2 regions of the Metabacillus sp. SLBN-84 genome follow, and region 1 is predicted to be linked to the other one. Evidence: riboswitches for the same ligand, from Rfam matches in the RefSeq annotation. Region 1 holds a riboswitch; the other holds the start of a gene.
The links. Region 1 has a riboswitch for cyclic di-GMP ahead of RKD52_RS04770 (methyl-accepting chemotaxis protein). Riboswitches for the same ligand answer to the same signal wherever they lie in the genome.

Region 1 (11,518 bases):
TCGGTACGGCTGGTCTAGTTTTCAGAGGAAAAGCAGATGCCAGTGAAGGCTACATGCTGACACTGGATCCGAATCTGAACCGAATCCGTCTGCTTGATTTGAAAGGAGACCGTACCCTTGGCATGGCGGACAGGGAATTAGAGCCCGGCAAACTCTATCATGTTGAGATTCATGCGGCCGGAAAAGATATAAAGGTTTATTTTGACGGCTATGCTGATCCGGCCATTTCTGCAAAAGACTCAGCCTATTCAAGCGGAAAATACGGATTAAATGTATACAACGGCACAGCCTTTTTCCAGCATGTATACGGAGAACAGCATGACACGTATTATTCCGAGCTTTACCGCCCGCAGTATCACTTTACACAGGCAAGGGGGTATGCAAGCGATCCTAATGGCCTCGTTTACTATGAGGGAGAGTATCATCTTTTCCATCAGGACGGCGGAAAGTGGGCGCATGCGGTCAGCACGGATCTTGTTCACTGGAAAAGGCTTCCGATTGCCATTCCCTGGAATGAAATGGGGCACGCCTGGTCAGGGTCTGCAGTAGTAGACAAAACGAATGCGTCCGGATTATTTGATAAAGAAGGTTCCGGACTGATTGCCTTCTATACTTCCTTTAATCCTGAAAAACACAATGGCGATCAGAAGGTCGGCGTTGCCTACAGCAAAGATAAAGGCCGAACGTGGAATTTTTATGACGGCAATCCCATTATCCCGAATATCGGGGAATTCTACGGCGGAGAAGGCTGGGATTTCAGAGATCCGAAAGTCGTCTGGGACGGGGAGCATAATCAGTGGGTGATGGTCATTTCCGGAGGAGATCATATCCGTTTCTTTACATCTCAAAATCTTCTGGACTGGGAAATGATTGAATCATTTGGCTATGGTGACTACGTCAGAGGGGGAGTTTGGGAATGCCCGGATTTCTTTCAGCTGCCGGTAGACGGAGATCCGTCCAAAAAGAAATGGGTGCTGTCCATCAGTACCGGTGCCAATCCGAAAACAGGCGGATCGGATTCGGAATACTTTACGGGGACCTTTGACGGAAAACGTTTCGAGAGTGATAATCCCGCTGGAAAAGTGCTGAAAAATGAGTTCGGCAAGGAAATGTATGCGGCCATGTCGTTTGCGGATATTCCGGCAGAAGACGGGCGCAGAATCTCACTGGGCTGGATGAGCAACTGGGATTATCCCTTCGCTTTCCCGACATCCCCGTGGAAAGGCCAAATGTCGGTTCCTCGTGAACTGACGCTCAAAACCGTTCCTGGAGAAGGCGTACGATTGTTCCAGAATCCTGTTGAAGAGCTTGAGCAGTTAAGAGGCGCCGGTTTCTCGTGGAGCAACAAAACTGTGAAGCCTGACGATGCAAACCTGCTTGCGGATATAAAAGCTACATCGTATGAAATTGAAGCTGAAATAGAACTGCCTGAAAACAGCAAGGCAGAATTCGGATTCGGGCTGAGAGAATCCGATTCTCAAAAAACGATTGCGGGCTACAAGGCTTCAGAAGGCATCATGTTCTTTGACCGGTCTCAATCTGGAGACGTCAGTTTCTCCGACAAGTTCTCGACTTATCATGAAACCGGCGCTGAACCTAAGAACAGGCGGGTGAAATTCAGTATCTTTGTGGATGAATCTTCTGTAGAGGTGTTCGGAAACGACGGCGCAGCCGTTTTCTCCAATGTTATCTTTCCTGACGGAGCAAGTGACGGGATGAGCTTTTACACGAAAGGAGGAAGCGTGAAAATTGTGTCCCTTGATGTGTACCCATTAAAAGGGGTTTGGAAAGAAGGCGAGGATTCTGCCGCAGTCGTCATGGATCATAAAAAAGTGACCCTTCCGCTTGGAGGTGTGCATAAGCTTTCTGCATCCGTAACAGGCAAGCATCAAAAACTAAAATGGCACTCAAGTAATCCTGATGCAGCAGAAATCAAAAAAACAGATGATGACAGCGCAGAAATCCGTATGACAGGCCACGGACGAAGCATCATTACTGCATCGGCTGCAAATGGGAAAATTGCCGGCAGAACCATTATCGAGAGCACCGCTTCCTTTAAAATCGCCGAGAAGACAAGCGGGAAATTCCTTGTACCTGAAGGAAAGGACAATGGCTCTAAAACAAGACTTCAGCCGGGCGGGGAACATGTATGGAAGATAGAAAACGCTGCACCCGGATCTTATAAAATTCACGCAGGCGACAGCAAATTTGTGCTGGATGCATCAGGAGTCACTGCCGGAGATGCTGTGCAAATATGGGAGTATTTCGGCTACGGCAACCAACAATGGAAAATTACAGATCATTGGGATGGAACCTACCGCTTCAGTGCTGTAAACAGCGGCAAAGTACTGGGGGTTGAAAACGGCACCCCTGAGAATGGAACGGCCGCTGAGATACAGAATGCAGGCGAAGAGGAGTTTCAGGATTGGGAGCTGATCGATGCTTCCGTTTCAAAAAAATAGACGCTGTTTCAGACACTCAGAAATTCTGAGTGTTTTTTTTCTGCGCCTCAGGTCCTATTCAATCCCATCCTGCCGTCCGTTTTTAGATGAAGAAGATTCCTGTACGATAGGCAGAGTCATCATCAACTAGATTAATCGGAGGAACAAAACATGGATAAAGTAAACACTCTTCTTTTGGGGGCACTCAGCATCACAGGATTAATCGTATGGTTCAGCCAGGGAGGATCAGACGTTATTTTTAAAGAAAAGCCGGTTGTAATACCGGTAACAAAAACTTACTCGCCTGTAGTTCTCTGGCCGAAAACGCCTGAGGAGAAAAGCGCAGCAGGCGAAGGAAGCGGTGTGGCAGTTAACTCTGAAGGAGATATTTACTATTTTCACAGAGCAAGCGGAGAGTACAGCGGAAAAAATTTTATTAAAGAACCAACGATTGTCGTTTTGGACGGAAAAACAAAAAAAGTTAAACGAATTATGGGAGAAGGCATGTTCAAATCTCCGCATGGCCTTGAAATCGACAGCGAGGATAACATCTGGGTGACCGACGTTTCTTTGAACAAGGTCTTTAAATTGAGTCCAGAAGGGAAGCTGATGCAATCATTCGGGGAGGATTACCAAACGGGTTTGGAATGGAGTCTCCGCATTCGAAATCTGCTTCCAAACTTTCCTGTTTTCATGGATGAATACACATTTGCGCGCCCTACAGATGTAACGGTCATGGATGATGGATCTTTTGCTGTTGCAGATGGCTACCGAAACCGGAGGATTGTGAAGTTTGACAGAGAAGGAAAACTGGAATGGCAGATTGATAAGCCTGGCAGCCAACCGGGAGAATTCAACTTGCCTCACGGAATCAGCAGCGACAGCGAAGGCAGGATCTATGTTGCAGACCGCAGCAATGCACGCATACAGGTTTTTGATAAAAATGGACAGTATCTTGACCGCTGGGACATGCCGGAGATCGGCAGGCCGTTTGGTGTAGAAGCGGCAAGTGACGGAAACATTTACGTTGTTGACGGCGGTGATTCCCTGAACGGGGCAGAAAAAAACGTTACAAGCCAGGTCATTGTCTTGGACAAAAAAGGAACAATACTGAGAGCGGTTCGGCACATGGGGCAGCAAAGAAGGCCAGATGAAAATTCCGCATGATCTTGCAGTGGATGCGAATGGAACAATTTATGTGGCTGAACTGAAAAACAAAAGGATTCAGGCTTTTATTAAACAATAGCCTCATTCGTTTCCCTCTTTCCCGTCAAAATTTTTTCTCCCATGAAGAATCAGCTCTTAAAGGGAAGATTGATCAGTCCGATAATAAAGATGATAAGAAAAACTGGAATGCAGTGATGGATTGTCTATATATGGGCGCTTGGACAATCAGGAGCAAGTAGCGCAACCGGCCATTAAGAACAGGACTGATCATGACGGCGCTGTGCCGTATGACCAGAAAGAGATTCCGCATGGGGAGGAAAAGATGAAAAGCATTAAATGGAAAATCTTAATGAGCTATGCCATTGTCTTAATGCTGCTGGTTATTATTGCCGTGTTCAGCTATGTGACAATCAACCGGATTTCAGAAGACGTTGAGGAAATGACAGAGAACGACCTTGCGTTTTTGGAATCTGCAAATTCGATGACATTCAGCGTGGCAAACCGTGCAAAGATTGCCCGGGATTATATCTTGTTTGACAGGGATGAGTTTAAAGAGCAATTTTTAGAAGAAACAGAACGGGCGATAGAAACGGAAAAAGTCCTCCACGATGCGATTAAAAACGGGGAGATTTCCAAAGATGTAGAATCCGCTCTGACAGAGGCCGATGAAAAAACCATCAAGTGGAGAAAGCTTGTTGTGGAAGAAATCATCCCATTGTACGACAGCGGACAAAAGGATGAGGCCATTCAGCTGATGGAGGAAAAATGCCTCCCATACAGCCAGGAGGCCATTGATGCCTGGTCTGATGTTGTAGAAATACAAAACAGTATTACAAATGACCAAACATCTGAGGCGCTTCAAACAGGCTCCCAATCAGAACTTATTATTATCGTTGCATCCGTGCTCGCATTTGCTGCAGCGCTCATTGTCGGCCTATTCAGTGCCGGAGGAATTTCAAGAGCTGCCGCACTTATTGTGAACAGGCTTGAGACGATTTCAGAAGGAGACCTTAACGGCGACCTGATCCAGACGAAATCACAGGATGAGATTGGCCGCCTGATTCTTGCTTCCAATGCGATGACAGTGAATTTAAAGGCGTTTATGCAGCGGGTTTCAGAAACCTCAAGCCAGGTTGCTGCAGCTTCCCAGCAGCTTGATGCTTCGGCAGAACAGTCTTCTGCCTCTGCCCTGCAGGTGACAGCGACCATTCAGGGGATAGCAGAAGATGCCACCACCTCATCTGAAAGTGCCAATCGCTCAGTTCACTCCATGGAAGAGATGGCAGGCGGAGTCCTTCAGATTGCTGAATCCTCAGCTGAGGTTTCAAAAGAATCACAGACAGCTGCAAAGCAGGCATCAGAAGGGAATATTCTTGTTAAAAAAGCGGTCGTGCAAATGGGCGCTATACAAACTTCTGTTGCCGTCACTTCAAACCTGCTTGCCAACTTGGGGAACAGGTCAAAAGAAATCGGGAAAATTGCGGAAATGATTACAGGAATTGCAGATCAGACAAATCTTCTGTCATTGAACGCCGCCATTGAAGCTGCTCGGGCGGGCGAGCACGGACGGGGCTTTGCCATAGTAGCCGATGAAGTCAGAAAGCTTGCAGAGCAGTCCAAAGAATCAGCTGATCAAATTGACGAACTGATCGGCCATATTCAGAATGATGCAAGCACTGCGATTTCTTCTATGGCACAGGGGGAAGGCGAAGTGAAAAAAGGAACTGAGGCCATGAACGAAGCCGGTCATGCCTTCCAGAACATCATTTCTTCCATCCATTTAGTCTCTGAAAAAATTGAAGACGTATCCAGGTATGCAAAAGAAATGGCAGGGGCATCCAAGCACGTAAACGAACGAATCCATTCGCTTGCAAACGCAGCGACTGATACATCCCTGAATTCAAAAAGTGCTGCCGTTTCTTCAAAGGAACAGCTCTCGGCCATGCAGGGAGGTTTCCGCTTCGGCTGCTTCACTGAGCCAGATAGCCGGCGAGCTTCAGGAAGAACTGAAAAAGTTTAAGTTTTAGGTAAAGGAAAGAGCTGCAGGTTTTAGGCTGCAGCTCTTTTTTCTATGGCTTTTTGGCTGATTCTACTTGTATAACCGGCGGAACGGGCGTTACTTTTTAAGATAATTAATCATCAAATTAAATGCTTTCGTTACCGTATTCAAATCATCCTCAGCAAAGAGAGAAAATAATTCCTCAGTCAGACGATCTTCAATCTCGTCAATTTTATTAGAATAAGCCACTCCCTGCACATCAAGATGAATAAAGCTTTCGCGAAGGTTTTCCGGATTTTTTTCCTTGCGGATGAATGTCTCCTGCTGAAGTACTTTTAACACCTGGCTGACTGCGCTCTTCGAAATATTCATGCGCAGGGCAATTTCCGTTGTTGTCCAGGTCTTTTGTCTTTTAAACAGCAACAGGATTTGTTCCTGCTGATAGGTCAGATTAAAATCATTCAGATCGGTAAAGTATTGTGTCAGCAGGAGGTCAAGCTCATCAATCTGCCGGTACATTTGAACAATTTGCTGTTTTTTCAGCGAATCCACAGGCTTCATTCCTTTCGGGTTAAGGTGTTTTTCGCAGAGTGCCGCCCTTGATGTATAAGAAGATGGCCGCTGCAAGCATCAATCCTGCAAAAACAAGCAGGAGCGTCTGAATAGGCACGGACAATGCGACGAGAACGGACAGAACCGAAAAGGCAACAGGCTCAAGCCCGGAGGCGGCGAGCGCCATGATGCTCATGACCCTGCCGAGCTTATCCTGATCACTGTGTTCCTGCATAACCGTCACGGCAGGCAGATAAACCAGCATCAGCATAAATCCGCTCAGTCCGGCTGAAAGAGCGAGAAGCGAGATGGACTCGGCCTGGGTATAAAAGAAAAACGCGATTGCAGTTAAAAAGAGAGCCCTGTAAACAAAACGACCGCGGTGCACCGACCTGAGCATCAGCATAAGGAAGCTTGCGGCAAACGTTCCGACTGCAAGGCCACCTTCAATCAGACTCAGATCAAATGGCGTGCCTCCGCGCTCGCCCACAAGAATGGGTATGCTCATAATGACAGGACCCATCACAAACAGGTTAACAGAGGCGATGGCAAGCGTTCCGGACCGCAGCACAGGCGTTTTGGACACATACGAAATCCCTTCCTTTAAATCGTCTATAACATAGCGCATCGACAGCTTCCTTGCATCCGGCACCGAGTCGCCGATCCATTTCGGAAGAATCAATGCGGCCGCAAGGAAAATCAGTGCACTCGAGGTTCCAAAGCTCAGAGAATATCCTCCAAGCGTCAAAAGCAGCCCGGCCAGAAACGGGCCAATCACAAACATCAGTTCAAGTGATCCCTGAAAAAGCGAATTGGCGCGGTGAAGCTCCTTCTTTTTAACAAGAGTCGGCAGGAGCGATGAAAGAGCAGGATAAGAAATACCGTCAAGAATCCCGAAGGAAACAGCGATCACAAGCAGAGCTGTAACCGAATAAGATTCTGTCACGTGAAGCAGCACCATCACAGCCATGAGCAGTGCCTGCACAATGTTTGTCAGAAACAGCAGCCTGCTTTTCTGATAGCGGTCTGCAAATACGCCGCCAAAGACCATCATCAGCACTCTTGGAAGAGAAACGGCTGTCATAATCAGCCCAAGAAGACCGGGCTGTTCAAGCACATCAATGGTAAGCCAGGATACACTCAAAAAGAATATGGAAAATCCGAGTGTCACAAACACACCGGACAGCCAGGTGAATAAAAATCGACGGTTTGATAGAACATTCATCATATGACCTCGTTGTTTTAGTAAAGTTTAGTTAACTAAACTATATAAGAAAGAGCGACAGAAAGTCAAATGGGGAAGGGTGCCAGTTTTCAGATGGAAGGATAAAAGAAAGCAGCGGTTTGACAATTATTTTATAAAACAAAAAAACCCTTGCTGCACAAGGGTTTCCGGATATGGAGCATAACGGGATCGAACCGATGACCTCTACGCTGCCAGCGTAGCGCTCTCCCAGCTGAGCTAATGCCCCGTATAGAATTAGTGCCAGTTGCTTTTGGCGATATACTAAATTATACTCCGACATTCACTATGTTGCAATAGAAAAAACAGTCAAAACGAAAAAAATTTTGACTGTTTTTTATTTGCTTTCGGTTACTCCGAAAATTTGCTCATGGACATATCCGTTTACGGCAATATCTAAATCATGAAAATAACGGTGGAGAGTCAGGACGGTTTCAGCGTTTCCTGCGATGACACTGTCGGCATGCATGGTGATGGCTTCAAGATCTGCTTTTAAAGCGGAATCTTCTGTCAGGGGAATGAAATGGCCGGCATAGGCCTTGGCTGCTTCAGCCCGGGCAATTTGGTCAGGCATGTTCAGATCATTGATTCTTTCCCAGCCGGTTGTTTGATTATAGAACTCATGAAATTTTTTGATGAATTCACCTGCATCAGCGTATTCAGGATTTTCTGTGTCCCCATAATCCTGCACTTGCTGAGGGGGCCGGTTGGTTTCAGCGGCGGTTGGATGTTCTTCAGCACCCGTGTTCTTCAGGTAAACCATTGTCCAGACGCCGATCACCCCGGCCGAGAGCAGCACCAAGACAGCTGCAGCTGCAATTTTAAGTCCTTTATTCAAGATTCCAAGACTCCTTTTATTTAAGTGCGACCTATTAAATGATACCATTATTTTCTTTATCTGGATGTATCGTGGATAAAAAGAATCAAAATTTACATAGGCTTATTACACTATTTTGTTCTCTATTGAGAACTTATCGTGTAAAATACTAATGTCAGGAAATCTTTGTAAAGGAGGTGAACATTCTGAAAAAGTTGAAACATGCAGTTATTGCTTTCGTCCTTATTTCTGCTCTTTTTGCTCCGACATCTGCTCTTGCTTCCGGATACAATTATTCGCAGCCGCAGCAAAATTCGTTCGACTCGTTTCTTGATTCGGTCTTCTCTTATTTCTTTGGGGACAAGAATACGAAATATGATTATGGAAGCAGCCAGAAAAACAAGTATGAAGCAAATACGGTGAAATACGACGGCAAGTATTATTATTGCTGGACCAAGTTCTGGTGGGGATGGGGCTGGAAAAAGTATACGAAGAAAGAATGGGAAGATTGTTTCCCGCAAGTTCCTAAGGAGTCATGGGAAATCTGGAAGAAGTGGTATTGCTGGTGAGGCTCCTGAATACATAATCAGGAACAAAAAAAAGCGCAGACGGTGTCTGCGCTTTTTTATATGGCTTCTGTGAGAGCCTCTCTTCAGGAAACCGCACTTCGCACTTCAAGCAGCTGAAGGAGATGTCTTTTTTCATGATATCCGATAAATTCAATCCACTGTTTAAGAGAAAGGTCTCCGAGATGCGGATGCTTCATCGCCTTTGCTTCCAGGTCGTGTTCAGGTGCTGTTTCTGCAAAGTTAATGAGCTCCCGGCGTGACCGGTCAAGCTTCGCATACAGCTCATCCTTTGAAAAGGGGCCATCTGCCGGCTTCAGGTTATCAGGTGCCGGCACTTTGTGCGAGCGGTCAATAACGAGTTGGAGCGGTTTTTCTGAGGCATCCTTTTTCTCACCGTTCATCAATACGTGCTTGAGGCCGCCTGTTATGACGGTTTCCATCAGATAGAGATGGTCGAGAATCTGTCCGGGACTCCAGACATCCTGTGAAGGTTTCAGGTTCAGCTGTTCATCTGTCATGTGCTCTGTTTCTTTCATCAGTTCTTCCCGTACGTTCAGTGTATAAGTAAGCACGTTAATCTCTCCCTTCTGCTATTATTCTATCAAACCTGTCTTAAGGAATCTCTTCTCAGCTTTTTTCAGACAGTTCTCTGGCCAGTTCCTGTTTTACCTGTTCTCTGAGTTTGTATTTCTGGATTTTTCCTGAAGCGGTCATCGGATAGTCTTTGACAAAGGTGTAGTATTCAGGGATTTTATAGTGGGACAGCTGTCCTCTGCAGAAGGCTTTTACGTCATCAGCAGTAAGTGCTGCGCCTTCTTTTAAAACGATGCAGGCTGCGACTCTTTCTCCGTATTTTTCATCCGGAATGCCAATCACCTGAACGTCCACTATGTCTTCATGACGGTAAAGGAACTCTTCAATTTCACGCGGATAGACATTCTCGCCGCCGCGAATAATCATATCCTTGAGGCGTCCGGTGATGACAACATAGCCGTGCTCATCCATCGTGGCCAGGTCGCCGGTGTGAAGCCAGCCCTGTTTATCAATAGCTTCCTCAGTAGCCTCCGGCATTTTGTAATACCCTTTCATGACAAGATACCCTCTTGTGCACAGCTCGCCCTGCACGCCTCTTGGCACTTCTTCTCCTGTAACGGGATCGATAATTTTCACTTCCACATGCGGATGTGCCTTGCCCACTGTTTCCACTTTGCGTTCGATGGAATCTGTTACAGTCGTCTGCGTAATAACAGGCGAGGATTCTGTTTGTCCGTAGGCGATTGTGATTTCAGACATGCCCATGTCGTTCATTACTTTTTTCATCACTTCAATCGGACAGGTGGAGCCAGCCATAATGCCTGTTCTTAAAGTGGAGAGGTCGTATTTTTTGAAATTAGGAGAGTTCAGCTCTGCAATAAACATCGTTGGCACGCCATGCAGCCCGGTGCATTTTTCTATTTCAACCGTCTGAAGAACAAGGTCGGGATCGAATTCCACAATCGGAACCATTGCTGCGCCGACTGAAACGCAGGCAAGCACGCCGAGAACGCAGCCGAAGCAGTGGAAAAACGGGACGGGAATACACAGGCGGTCTTCATGAGTCAAATTCATCGCACTTGCCACCAAAAACCCGTTGTTGACGATATTATGATGCGTCAGCATAACGCCTTTCGGAAAACCGGTTGTACCTGACGTATACTGCATATTGATAACGCCTTCAGGTGTGAGCAGACTCTCGCGTTCTGCAAGTTCTTCATCCGTCACTTTCATGCCGCGGACGAGAAGATCGTTCCAGCTGAGCATTCCCTCCGGTGCTTCGTTTTGGCCTATGTAAATGAGATTCTTCAAGTAAGGGAGTGCAGGCTGTGAGCTGTTTTCTGAAGAGGTTTCAGTCGTGATGGAGCGGACCAGATCAACGTAAGATGTTCCCTTAAAGCCGTCGATTAAAAAGAGAGCGGCAGAGTCGGACTGCTGCAGCAGATACTTAAGTTCACTGCTTTGATAGCTGGTGTTGACAGTGACAAGCACGGCCCCGATGCGGGCTGATGCAAACTGAAGGAGCAGCCATTCAGGAACATTCGTGGACCATATGGCAATGTTTTCGCCTTTTTTTACGCCAAGTCCGATTAATGCTTTTGCAAGTTTTGTTGTCTCGCGGTAAAACTCATCATAGGTATAGCGGATGTTTTCTTTTGAATAGACGACCGCATCTCTATTTCCGTATGCAGAAACGGTATCTTTCAGTAATTGGCCGATGGTTTTGTTTTTGAGTGAATGCATAGGACCTCCCGGAACATTTAAATGGTTACGCTTTCATTATAACTATTTTTTGAAAGTTTTGAAAATAATATTCTGCAAATTGCCGGGTCCGTCATGCAGTATAATGGAAATGAGTGAATGGTGAAGGAGAAAAAACATGAACAAAACCACTTTGTATCCATATATCGCACTGGCTGTGGGAGTTGCGGCTGTTTCAACATCCGCTATTTTTGTCAAACTGACATCTTCTCCTGCGCCGGTTATTGCGTTTTACAGGCTGTTTTTTTCCACGCTGCTTGTTCTGCCTCTTTTTCTGGCAAAATGTCTGCCGCAGCTGAAGACGATGTCACGGAAAGACTGGAGCTATTCCGCCCTGGCCGGAGTGCTGCTCGCCTTTCATTTTATCCTTTGGTTTGAATCCCTGAACTACACGTCTGTGACAAGCTCGGTTGTTCTCGTGACGCTGCAGCCTCT
Region 2 (11,518 bases), 510 kb from region 1:
TGCGCCGAACACGTAAATGTACATGCGCTCAGAAAGTTTAAGATAAGATAAAAACACGAAAAATCCCGTCTGACCGAAGAATAATAATGAAGTCGTTTTCATATCTCCCAGGTAAAACATGACAGCGAAGATGCCAGTCCAGAAGCCTAATACTCGGAACATGCGATCCATATGTCAATCCCTCCTTTGTTAAGTCCCTAAGTCCATCACTTTTTTTATTATAATGTACGTCCAACACCCTTGTAAATAGCGTTTACATTCTAGAAGTACCAATTATGTCACAAAGTGTAAACAAACCTAAAAAAAAGTTTGTTGAAATCAAGGCTTATTGCTGTACAAAAGTTAAACAATTGCTGTACAATCGGTTTATACAAGTTGAACAGCTGTCGTCTAAGCAAAATTGATCATAAAAAAACAATATGAAATGGGAGATGAAGACAATGAACGAATTGGTTTTTTATAGTTATCCGAGCTGTACATCATGCAGAAAGACAAAGCATTGGCTTAAGGCACATAACGTTGATTTCAATGAAAAACATTTGTTTCGCGAAACTCCTACTTATTCAGAACTTCAAAAAATCCTTCAGCTTACAACAGACGGCATGGATGAGATTCTAGCGACCCGCAGCCAGACATACAAGGAACTGAACCTGGATATAGATGAACTGCCGCTTTCAGATGTGATAAAACTGATCATCGACGAGCCCAAACTTCTTAGAAGGCCTATTATCACAGACGGAAAAAAACTGGTCGTCGGCTATAATCCTCAAGCCCTTACAAAGCTTTCTAAAAAGAAAGAAGTACAAAAATCCGTTTCATAAAAAGTCCCCCTGTTCTTTATAGGGAACGAAATAATAAGAATTCATTAGAATTATGCAGAAATACCTAGTAATGATGTGATAACTTAAAAATATGCCCGAATTTGAAGATTTTCATTTCAGCCTTTTCTTTGTATAGTGAATACAGATGGTTCATTATAAAGAACGAAAAGGGTGGAATGATGATGACAGAAATTCAATTTTTCCTAGAAGGCATTGGCAACCGGAACGTAGCAACAGACTACTCCAGCCCGAATTTTATTACAGATGAGGCAAGCATCGAAAAAGCTTCCAAAGAGTTTGCTAAAAAGAACAAGCTGAAATATATTGAATATGAAATCCTGAACAGCGGGTACAGGGTTTACTATCTAAAACCGTCCTTGCTCAAATCAAAGAGGAAGCCATATATTTATTATGCGAAAAGAAACGCTTAAAAAACCTGCGGATACAATATCCGCAGGTTTTTTGGTGTTTGGTGATTGTGCAAAGGTTGAACATCCCGATCTCTCCGCTTTTCGTGGTGTCCAGCTGCGCCTTCCAACTCCTCTGCCAGAACAAAATCACCCAAAAAGGCAAAACCGGCCTTTTTGGGTGATTTCTTATCTGACTCCCGGAGCTAAACGGAAGGCTCCGCATTTCGTGGTGTCTAGCTCCGCCTCCTAGCCCTTCCGTCAGAACAAAATCCCCGAAAAAGTCAAACCCGGACTTTTCCGGTGATTTCTTTTCTGCCTGTCAGGGCTGAACAGTCGGCTCCGCTTTTCGTACTGGGCTAGCTGGATTCGAACCAGCGCATGACGGAGTCAAAGTCCGTTGCCTTACCGCTTGGCTATAGCCCATTAAAGACTTTATTAAGTATGGGCAGAACTTGTAAAATTATTCATTGCCGCTCTATTTTTTGTTTTTCATCCAGGAGAAAATGAGTTTTTCACCCTTATAGAACTCATGAATCGTCCCGAAAATTTACTTTTCGCCGTGTGCGCTTTCTTCTTAAATGAGGTAGGCTTTCAGTAGCCGCTCAGAAAGGAGGAAATCATGAATTCCATCGAATTGCTCAGTGAAAGAATTGTAGAAGAAGCTTGTGAGCTTAACGCTTCTGATATTCATTTTGTTCCCAGGGAAACAGACGCGGTCATTCAATACAGAATCGATGATGATCTCATTGAAAAGAGGATTATCCGCAAAGAAGTCTGCGGCAGGATCATCGCACATTTTAAATTTCTTGCATCTATGGATATTGGCGAGAGGAGGAGGCCGCAGAACGGTTCACTTGCTCTGTCAAATCAGGCAATCAATGTGCAGCTTCGCATGTCCACTCTTCCTACCGTTTTTGAAGAAAGTCTAGTGATCAGAATCCTCCCGAATGATTGCATCCCTTCCGTCACCAAGCTGTCGCTTTTTCCGCAGTCCGCACAAAAACTTCTCTCTTTTCTAAATCATTCCCACGGTTTAATGGTTTTCACCGGTCCAACCGGTTCCGGAAAAACAACGACTCTATATTCTCTCATTCATTATGCAAAAAAACATTTTAACCGCAGCATCATAACGCTTGAGGATCCGGTTGAAACGAAAAGCTCCGAGGTTCTGCAGGTACAGGTTAATGAAAAAGCGGGGATCACGTATGCGGTCGGGCTGAAGGCCATACTGAGGCACGACCCGGATATTATTATGGTCGGTGAAATAAGAGACAGGGAAACCGCACAAATTGCAATCAGGGCAGCGCTAACTGGGCACTTGGTGCTCTCGACGATGCATACAAGAGATGCCAAAGGCGCCATATACAGAATGCTTGAATTTGATGTAAGCCTGTCTGAAATTGAGCAGACGTTTCTCGCGGTCGTTGCTCAGAGGCTTGTCGGGGTTAAATGTCCATTTTGCGAGGGCGAATGCTCACCGCAGTGTAAAAAAATGAGGAACGTCAGGAGACTTGGAATCTTTGAAATGCTGTACGGTAAAAATCTTACTCTTGCCATAAAAGAAGCCCGAGGAGAAAAGGTCGAATGTGATTATGCCACCTTAAGGGATGCGATAAAAAAGGGAATTGCCCTTGGGTACTTGCCCTCCTATGCTCTTCATAAATGGATGTATGCCTATGAAGACTAAAAAAAGATGGAGTCTTAAGGAGCAATCTCAATTTCTGAAGAGGATGAGCAGTCTTTTAGAAAAGGGCTACACATTAAATGAAGCACTAACATTTACTTCAATTGATCTTCGGGCAGACAAAAGCGGGGATGTGGCTCATTGTCTGCGGAGGCTCTCTGCAGGCCAGTCCATCAGGTCGGCTTTTGAAGAATTATCCTTTCACCGTGAAGTCCTGAGCTATTTGTATTTTGCTGAAAAGCACGGGGATTTGGATGCCGCCTTTAAAGAGGCGGGAGATATGCTCAGCAGAAAAGTCGTACAGCACGAAAAATGGAAGAAGGTCATGCAATATCCTCTTTTTCTCTTCTTTACAATTGGAATTCTCTTTTACCTCTCACAATCTGTTATTGCCCCTCAGTTTCAGCAGATCTACCATTCCATGAACCTTGAGCCCAGTTTTTTGACACATTTTCTATTTTTCCTGTTTGAAGCAGTAAAATTAGGGATGATTGGAAGCCTCGTCTTCCTGATGCTTTTCGGTGTTTATTATATGGTCCGGCTGAGAGCCTTTAAACCTCAGAGGAAAATGAGGGTTATGCTGAAAATTCCAATCTGGAAAAAAATCATTGTCCTTATTAACAGCTACTATTTTTCCCTGCAGCTGAGCAATCTTCTGAAAAGCGGTTTATCGATTTATGAATCACTCAAGGTTTTTGAACATCAGAATTTTCTTCCGTTTTACAGAGATGAAGCGAAATGGTTTATTGAACATTTAAAAAAAGGGGAGAGATTTGAAACCCTCATAAGCCTTAACTGTTTTTACGAAAAGGAAATGAGTCAGGTCGTCGGCCATGGACAAGCAAACGGAAGGCTTGCAAGAGAGCTGTATACATACAGCCAGTTTGTCCTTGAAAGACTTGAAGACAAAACAATGAAATGGCTGCTGATAATTCAGCCTGCAGCCTATATCACAGTGGGAATTACAGTGCTGATCATGTACCTGTCAATGATCATGCCCATGTATCACATGATGGAAGCTTTATAAAGGGAAAGGAGTCTGATTATGGTTAAAAATGAAAAGGGGTTTACACTGATTGAAATGCTTATTGTCCTTCTTGTCATATCCGTACTGCTTTTGATCACCATTCCCAATATTACAAAACATCATGCAAACATCCAGAGCAAAGGGTGTGAAGGACTGAAAAACACGGTTCAGGCCCAAGCCTCCGCCTATCAGATTGAAACGAAAAAGACTGCGACGATCGAAGAACTTGTGACGGCAGGGTACCTTGAAGAAGCACCTGCATGTCCTAATGGCACGGCGCTTACCATTGATGCTGAGGGCAAAGTCGGTGAGGCGCCTGCAGTCGAATAAAGGGTTCACGCTTATGGAAACAGTCATCGTAATCTGCATCGTTACTGTGATGACAGGGACCGCTGTTTTCATCCTTCAGCCATTTCAAAGTCAAAAGCCTGCTCAGCTTTTCTTCAAGGCGCTTGAACAGGATCTTTTATATGCCCAGCAGTATGCCATTTCAAATAAAAAAACGATTGTCCTGTTATTTGACCCTGCTAACCACAGGTATATAGGTACAGAAGGCGGAATTTCCAAGGATAGGCTCTATACCGTTTCTTATGATTCGAATATTCTTCTAACACCTTCCACTATGGAAGCGAGGGTTCAGTTTACTCCTGACGGGAGGCTCTCTGAAAGCGGCACGATTGTCGTGCAGTACCGTAAAAAAAGATACAATATGATTTTTTACATGGGGATGGGGAGGATGGGTGTTGAGGAACAATAGAGGCACTACATTGGCTGAGACGGTTATGGCTTTTAGCATCTGGTCTATGATTTCGCTGATTTTGCTCCCTGCCTCTATGTATATCAGTCAGGAACGGGAAAAAACGCGGCTTAAACATGAAGCTGTCACTGAATTGCAGACAATCATTGAAAAGCGCGCGTATAAGGAAGGAGAACAAAATGAAGAAGGAAAGGATATCAGCTGGAGTGTTTCCGGAGAGCTTGAAAAAGCATGCATTGAGTGGAGCTTCAAAGGCACGCTCGAAGTGGAATGCCTCTATTCTTTCAGCCCATAGCGGTTTCACATTCTTGAATATGCTGTTTTCTTTCAGTATATTCGCTGTGATTACAGCATCGTCAGCTCTGCTCATTCCCCATCTTTACAGAGTGTCGGAAGATAAACGGGACATAAATCCGCTGGAATGGGAGATCTTTCAGCAGCAGGCTGCCATTGAGTTCAGAGAAGGCACCGGCTTCAAAGTCCAGGACCAAAAGCTTTCATTTACCTCAAAAACGGGAAGAAGCATTGAATTTGAAAAGTACGGAACGATGATTCGGAGACAGGTGAATAACACCGGCCACATTATTTGCTTGAGACATGTGAAGGATATGCATTTTACCCAAATTGAAGGCGGAGCGTTGCTCACAGTTGTCAGTACTTCAGGCAAAACCTACAGGTGCACATTCAGAAGCTTTTTAGGATTGAAGCGATCAGGATGAGAAATGAAAAAGGATTTATCCTGCCGTCTGTTTCAATGATCGCGTTCTTTATCTTACTGATTCTTCTTCACCAGACAGCCGTGTTCACAGCTGAAAAAAAGTTTTACAGCGAGAGAGAGCGTTCAATGATTCTTGAGAATCTGCTCCTTTGCGGTGTTCAGCATTCCATGCAGTCCATTGCGGATCAAGAAGGGATAAACCACTATGAAATAAAGACGGACGATGGTTCCATCACTTATACGGCTGCTGAAAAAGGTGAAGGCGAATTGCTGGTATCACTTGCTGCAAAACTGAATACGGGCCATTTTTCATCAGCAAAATATACGTACAATCTGAATTCAGGAGTAATGACTGATTGGACGGTCTACTGATATAAGTGAAGAGCAGTTCCCTGCATACTGATTCTGTGGTAAGGTAATGGAAAAACAAGCGGAGTGAACAGCAGTGAAGCCAATTTTTATCACGGGATTTATGGGGACCGGTAAAACGACTGTAGGCAAGGTGCTTGCCGAAAAACTCGGATACCCTGTATTAGATACTGATCAAATGATTGAACGTGCAGCAGGGAAGCAGATCAAAGACATCTTTAAAGAAGACGGGGAAGAGGTGTTCCGTTCACTTGAAACGCAGATGATTGAGCGTGCGCCTACAGAAAATGCTGTAATCACGACAGGCGGCGGGCTGCCTGTGCGAAAAGTGAACAGGGACAATATGAAAGAGAACGGCATTGTGATTTTCCTTCAAACCGATCTTGATGTCATTTTTGAACGGGTGCAGCAGGATGAAAACCGCCCGCTTGCCTCAAAGGCTTCAAAAGAAGAGCTTTCATCCCTGTATGAGTCGCGCATAAATGCTTATGAGGACTGTACAATAAAAATCAAAACAGAGGGAAAAACCATAGAACAGCTGGCAGATGAATTGATTGAACGTATAAAAGAGCTGGAAACGCGGCATACTAGCTAAAAAGTGCGTATGAGGTGTGTTTGCAGTGTCTACGAATGATTATGTGAAATATATGACTCAGCAGCTGGTCAGATATATGGATACTCCAAAAGAAGAGCGGAAGGCACTAAAAACAATGCGGAAAACGGAGAAGTCGCCGTTTGCAAGCAGGTGGTTCGGCATCCTTCCCTTTGCTTTTATGTTTTTCTTAAAAAAGAGAAAATAGAAAGAAGGTACCTCATAGAGGTACCTTCTTTCTATTTTCTGCATCTGCTTAATCCGCTTCTTCCAGAACCTGTATCTTTTTGATTTTTTCTGTTTTTGCATCGTAAGAGATGGTGACAAACACCCCGATGTCTTTTATTCCCTCGCGCAATGTCACCTTGTATTGTTTGACCGTCTGATTCTTCTTGGTGTTGTCCCAGATCTTCTGGGCAAACAGTACTTGTGAGAGCGGATAACGTTTTTTCGTTTCTTTAACCGCTACGTTTTTCCAGTCTGTATGCTTTTCCGCATAAACATTTGCTGAATGTGAAACCAAAGCCGGCTGCAGACCGTATATAAGGAGAAGCAGCAAAAGCAATATGGTTTTCCTCATGATATTCACCGTCCTTGTTAGTTATTTTTTCCAAAAATCATGCTGCTATTCAAAGGGGGATTCGAAATGGAATTTATCATGGTTATTGTATTTGTCGGAATTTTGGCAGTGATGGGGATTGCTGGTGACAGCAGAAAAAGAAGCAGACGCAGGGACTCCTCTGGTTTTACGTATACGGGTTCAGACAACGGCAGAGACTGTCATTCTGATTCAGGATTCTTCGGCGGAGGGGATTCAGGCGGGGGAGACTGCGGCGGCGGTGGCGGCGGAGGAGATTGAGAAAGAGGGAGCCTGCAGACACAGGCTTTTTTGTTTTCTATAAAGAATATAGCGTTGTATTGGACGTTCTTTATAATGTTTCAATATAGTAAGATTGTTGAAGATATTTGGAGGGAACCGGCGGTAAACGTTCTTTAAAAAGAAATATAGCGGAATTTGACCCTGTTTTTATTCGCTGAAGAGGTATATACTTTTAGTAGACGAATTAAGTTTGCTTTTTTGTTCTTTATTAAGAATAAAGGCGGAAATGTGTTGAAGGCACTCTTTTTGATGTTAGCAGCTTTAAACAGTATGGACGCAGCATTGACCCTTGCCGGTCTGCACTTTGAGCTGATTACAGAAGCCAATCCTGTTATGAGGATTCTGTATGAGGTGCATCCTGCGGCATTTACATGTACTAAGCTGTCATTTTCATTATTTCTGCTTTTGTTTGTATTCACGGGGCGTGTACCGTCATCACCGACAATTAAAGTCCTTTCAATTGCCGCTGCATTTCTGTATTCGGCTGTTCTTTTGGCTCATTTGCACTGGATCCGGCTGCTGATTGGATGAAAAGGGGAAAAGCGATGTATAAAAAACTTTGCAGTCAGTGCTATCAGCCATCTTTCAGCAGCAGCAAAACAAATCAGTGGATTTGTCCTGTCTGCTCGAATGATATTACCTCCCATAAAGCGATACAGGCTGTTCACGCTGTAAAGAAAATACCGCTGTCAGCCTATCAGCCAATAAGGGCCACAACTTACGGATTTGACAGAAAAGGATAGCTGCATGAAAACAGCACCATACAAAAGGGACCAAAAGACCTTTTGTATGGTGCTGTTATTTTTCCTGATTCATTTTCCAGCGGTTGAATTCCAGAAACTCTCTGAACTGATCCTTGGTAACACCTGAATCCATTGCCTCTTTGACCAGGTTTGCCCAATCATGATCAAGGTTAGCCTGTTTCGTGTTCTGCTCCTCAAGAATAAGTGTATTCATCGAGACCCCGAGAACAGTAGAGACCTTTTCAAGAAATTGAACAGAAGGATTTGACTGCAGGTTCCGTTCGATTGAGCTTAAATATGATTTGGCAACTCCGGCCCGATCGGCAAGCTCTGATAGTGACAGTCCCCGCTCTTTGCGGTATTTTCGTATGCGTTCACCAATCATATAATCACCTTCCCAGAGGTATTATAGCATATAGCGAAGGGGTTGTTATATATATAGAACGAATTTACGAAAAAAAATTACGTCATGCAGGAGATTGTCAACTTTTAACTGTTTGCGTTTTCAAAAACTCTCTGATTTCTTCTTTGCTGATTCCCATTTCCAAGGCTGACAGAATTAACTCTTTCCATTCCTGATCCAGCATTTGAACATCCTGCATTAACACTTCCATTGTAACTCCTCCTAAAATACGCGATAGTATTTCAGGCAGTCCAGCCATCATAGCTCCGGAGAACCGTAGACCTGTGACTTTGCGTCCCGGCTTTTCAGCAGGTTTGCCTTTGTCTGATTATGTGCAACTCTGACACTGCATCAATAACAAAGTATTTCTTTTGTCACTTCTTGCTGTCTATCTAATTTACTACTATTATAAAATTTCATTTTCACTGATTGTGCTGAAATATGTCGATAGAAAAAAATATTTTCATTTTTTTCAAAAAAATACTAATAATTAGAAGTATATTCCTTTTGTGTAGGTATTTTGGCTTGATTTACCTGTTTTCTTCGACAGCCATTCTTCGGCAAAAATAAAAAGGCAAAAAATGATTTTCTGACACTAAAATCATTTTTTGCGTAAATTTTGACATTAAGCGAGGGCAGTCCGGGATAAGTAGAATAAACCGCCGTTTGTAATCGAGACATGAATGTGAGGATCATACAGCTCTTTCAAGGCTTCTTTTTCAAGATGGTAAGATTCCGGCTTTACTTCAAGATCTTCGTAAAAGTGGCTTAACAGCATCATGTCCGAATTCCAGCGCTGTCTTGCATCATCTGCCCAGGAGTGGTCGTCCTGTTCAAATTTAGCTTGTATATAATTCTGAATCCGAACAAGGCCGCTTTGTACTTTGATCATTGGCGATGTTGTAAAACACAAATCAGGAATTCTCGGAGTAAGGGCCATGTTTTCCAGATGATCTTGAAAATCTTCTATGATTGCTCCGCTGATCAGGTGAAGTCCGATTGAATAGAGATGATCCTTTTTCTTGTCGCTCTGATAGGATACCATGACATTCACACCGAGCCATGGATGCAGGGACTGGGAGCTTCCTGTATTTGGCGGGTTTTCATATAGGCGGATATGGCCTCCGAATTTTTGGGCAGTCCGGAAAATCTGATGCAGTCTTGGTGCTCCAAAGTGCATGATTTCCCCTTTCAAATCAGCTGGGGCCCGTTTGGCATCTGTTATTAAAGTCAGCTGCATCGGATTTGGCACGCCGCCTGTTTTCTCAAGATATGTCCAGTAAAACGGCCTGTTCATCAATTCTTTATCCATGTCCACTGTCAGCTGGATCGTCATATAGCCAGGCTGTTTTTCTGTAATGTCGCATGAATTGGCCGTGAAAAAGGTTTCAAGAAACTCGCTGATCTGCTGCTGCTGCATCGTTTATCCCTCCATTCTCTGTTTTGTGTGTTCCTGTTCTGCAGAATGCAGGATGGATGTCAGGTTTTCCATCTTAATTTTCATTTCTCCATCGCTTTTTGATTTGAACAGGATGTCCTGCAGGTGATCTTCGAAATTGGATATCTCCAGTTTTGTCAAAATTTCATCAAGCTCGCCGATGACCTTTTCAAACAGGTTGATTTTTTCATAGAGAAGTTTCAGAATGTGTTCTTCAACGGTGTTTTTTGTTGCCATATTATAAATGTGGACATCTTTTTCCTGCCCGAGACGGTGAATCCGTCCAATCCGCTGTTCAAGCCGCATCGGATTCCAGGGAAGATCATAGTTGATGATGTGATTGCAGAACTGCAGGTTGATTCCTTCACCGCCAGCCTCTGTCGCAATCAAGACTTGAACACGGTTTTTGAAAAGGTCCTTCATCCAGTCTTTTTTTCCTCTCTTGAATCCTCCCCTGAATGGAACAGATGAAATGCCGTGCTGCTGAAGGAACCATTGAAGATAAAACTGGGTGGCCCTGTATTCTGTGAAAATGATGACTTTGTCGTTGATTTGCTGAATCAGTTCAACGGTCCGCTGTGCTTTGGAATTTCCGTCAACTTCATTAATGCAGTTCATCAGTTCTTCAATGACAGAGTCTGGAAGAGGGGATGCTTCACCTTCAGGACGCTCCGCCATTTTTTTCAGCGTCATGTAGACAGCTTCCCTGCTTGAGCATGCCTCTCTTTGCAGCGTCATGATTGAAAAGGTGCTGGCCGAAGAGGCGCCGAATGTTTTTAGACGTGAGATAGCCGTATACAGCTGGCGTTCACTTTCAGACAGTTCAATCGGAACGGTTTCAACATGCCGTTTAGGCCATTCAATGCCCGTATCTCCCCTGCGGTTGCGGATCATGACTTTGTTCACGAGTTCCTGAAGATGCTCATGGTGTTCCAAAGAGCGGTTCTTGGCAGAAAATACTTCTGAAAAGTAAGCTTCGTTGCCTAAATGACCGGGCTTCAGCAGAGAGACAAGATTAAAGATCTCTTCTACGCGGTTTTGAATGGGCGTTGCAGTAAGAAGCAGGCAGTATTTCTTTTTCAGGCTCTGAACAAATTCATAGTTTTTTGTTTTGCTGTTTTTCAGTTTATGAGCTTCATCGATGATGACCAGGTCGTACTGCTGGTTTAGAACAATTTCCCGGTGAGGGCTTCTTTTAGCCGTATCAATAGAAGAAACGACGACATCGCAGGCTTCCCATACGTAGCTTTTCTTTTGCTCAACGGCTGGAATATAGAACTTTTCATGAAGCTCTTTTGCCCACTGGGAGACAAGAGAGGCCGGAACAAGAATGAGAATTTTCTTAGCCAGTCCCCGAATCATATATTCCTTGACGATAAGTCCTGCTTCAATCGTTTTTCCAAGGCCCACTTCATCTGCAAGAATAGCCTTTCCGTTCATGTTTTCCACCACTTGCCTCGCGACCTCCAATTGATGGGGAAGAGGAGTGAAGTCTGTCAGGTGATTTGGAGCCTGAAGCCCTTCAAAGGATGGAACAATCAGGTGCTTTTGCACGGCGCATGCCAATTTGTAATTCTCCCAGCTGGCCCATGGGCCGTCATCATCAAGTTTTTTAAGAAAAGCATCTTGCCACGCGGAGTCAAATTTCAGTTTTACGTTCATGATTGACAGCCCTT

Region 2: linked by a shared signal. The riboswitch ahead of RKD52_RS07440 (anti-repressor SinI family protein) and the one ahead of RKD52_RS04770 (methyl-accepting chemotaxis protein) in region 1 are both predicted to bind cyclic di-GMP.

What each region holds. Positions count from the first base shown of each region.
Region 1 covers NZ_JBRJIP010000001.1:984,951-996,468, forward strand. Annotated here, with positions in the region: gene RKD52_RS04755 (GH32 C-terminal domain-containing protein) at 1-2,462, shown strand, start outside; gene RKD52_RS04760 (peptidyl-alpha-hydroxyglycine alpha-amidating lyase family protein) at 2,613-3,608, shown strand; gene RKD52_RS04765 (hypothetical protein) at 3,592-3,687, shown strand; cyclic di-GMP riboswitch class II at 3,783-3,867, shown strand; gene RKD52_RS04770 (methyl-accepting chemotaxis protein) at 3,931-5,628, shown strand; gene RKD52_RS04775 (MarR family winged helix-turn-helix transcriptional regulator) at 5,725-6,168, opposite strand; gene RKD52_RS04780 (MFS transporter) at 6,179-7,387, opposite strand; tRNA gene RKD52_RS04785 (tRNA-Ala) at 7,559-7,631, opposite strand; gene RKD52_RS04790 (hypothetical protein) at 7,740-8,240, opposite strand; gene RKD52_RS04795 (hypothetical protein) at 8,435-8,788, shown strand; gene RKD52_RS04800 (DinB family protein) at 8,872-9,360, opposite strand; gene RKD52_RS04805 (AMP-binding protein) at 9,416-11,065, opposite strand; gene RKD52_RS04810 (DMT family transporter) at 11,202-11,518, shown strand, end outside.
Region 2 covers NZ_JBRJIP010000001.1:1,491,798-1,503,315, forward strand. Annotated here, with positions in the region: gene RKD52_RS07350 (DUF2626 domain-containing protein) at 1-171, opposite strand, end outside; gene RKD52_RS07355 (Spx/MgsR family RNA polymerase-binding regulatory protein) at 441-821, shown strand; gene RKD52_RS07360 (hypothetical protein) at 1,004-1,252, shown strand; tRNA gene RKD52_RS07365 (tRNA-Gln) at 1,583-1,654, opposite strand; gene comGA (competence type IV pilus ATPase ComGA) at 1,851-2,918, shown strand; gene comGB (competence type IV pilus assembly protein ComGB) at 2,908-3,942, shown strand; gene comGC (competence type IV pilus major pilin ComGC) at 3,961-4,272, shown strand; gene comGD (competence type IV pilus minor pilin ComGD) at 4,286-4,699, shown strand; gene RKD52_RS07390 (hypothetical protein) at 4,686-4,994, shown strand; gene comGF (competence type IV pilus minor pilin ComGF) at 4,879-5,418, shown strand; gene comGG (competence type IV pilus minor pilin ComGG) at 5,415-5,789, shown strand; gene RKD52_RS07405 (shikimate kinase) at 5,863-6,381, shown strand; gene RKD52_RS07410 (YqzE family protein) at 6,407-6,586, shown strand; gene RKD52_RS07415 (DUF3889 domain-containing protein) at 6,635-6,958, opposite strand; gene RKD52_RS07420 (hypothetical protein) at 7,025-7,237, shown strand; gene RKD52_RS07425 (DUF5658 family protein) at 7,508-7,789, shown strand; gene RKD52_RS07430 (hypothetical protein) at 7,804-8,001, shown strand; gene RKD52_RS07435 (helix-turn-helix domain-containing protein) at 8,057-8,386, opposite strand; gene RKD52_RS07440 (anti-repressor SinI family protein) at 8,484-8,615, opposite strand; cyclic di-GMP riboswitch class I at 8,647-8,733, opposite strand; gene RKD52_RS07445 (YqhG family protein) at 9,030-9,824, opposite strand; gene RKD52_RS07450 (DEAD/DEAH box helicase) at 9,828-11,504, opposite strand.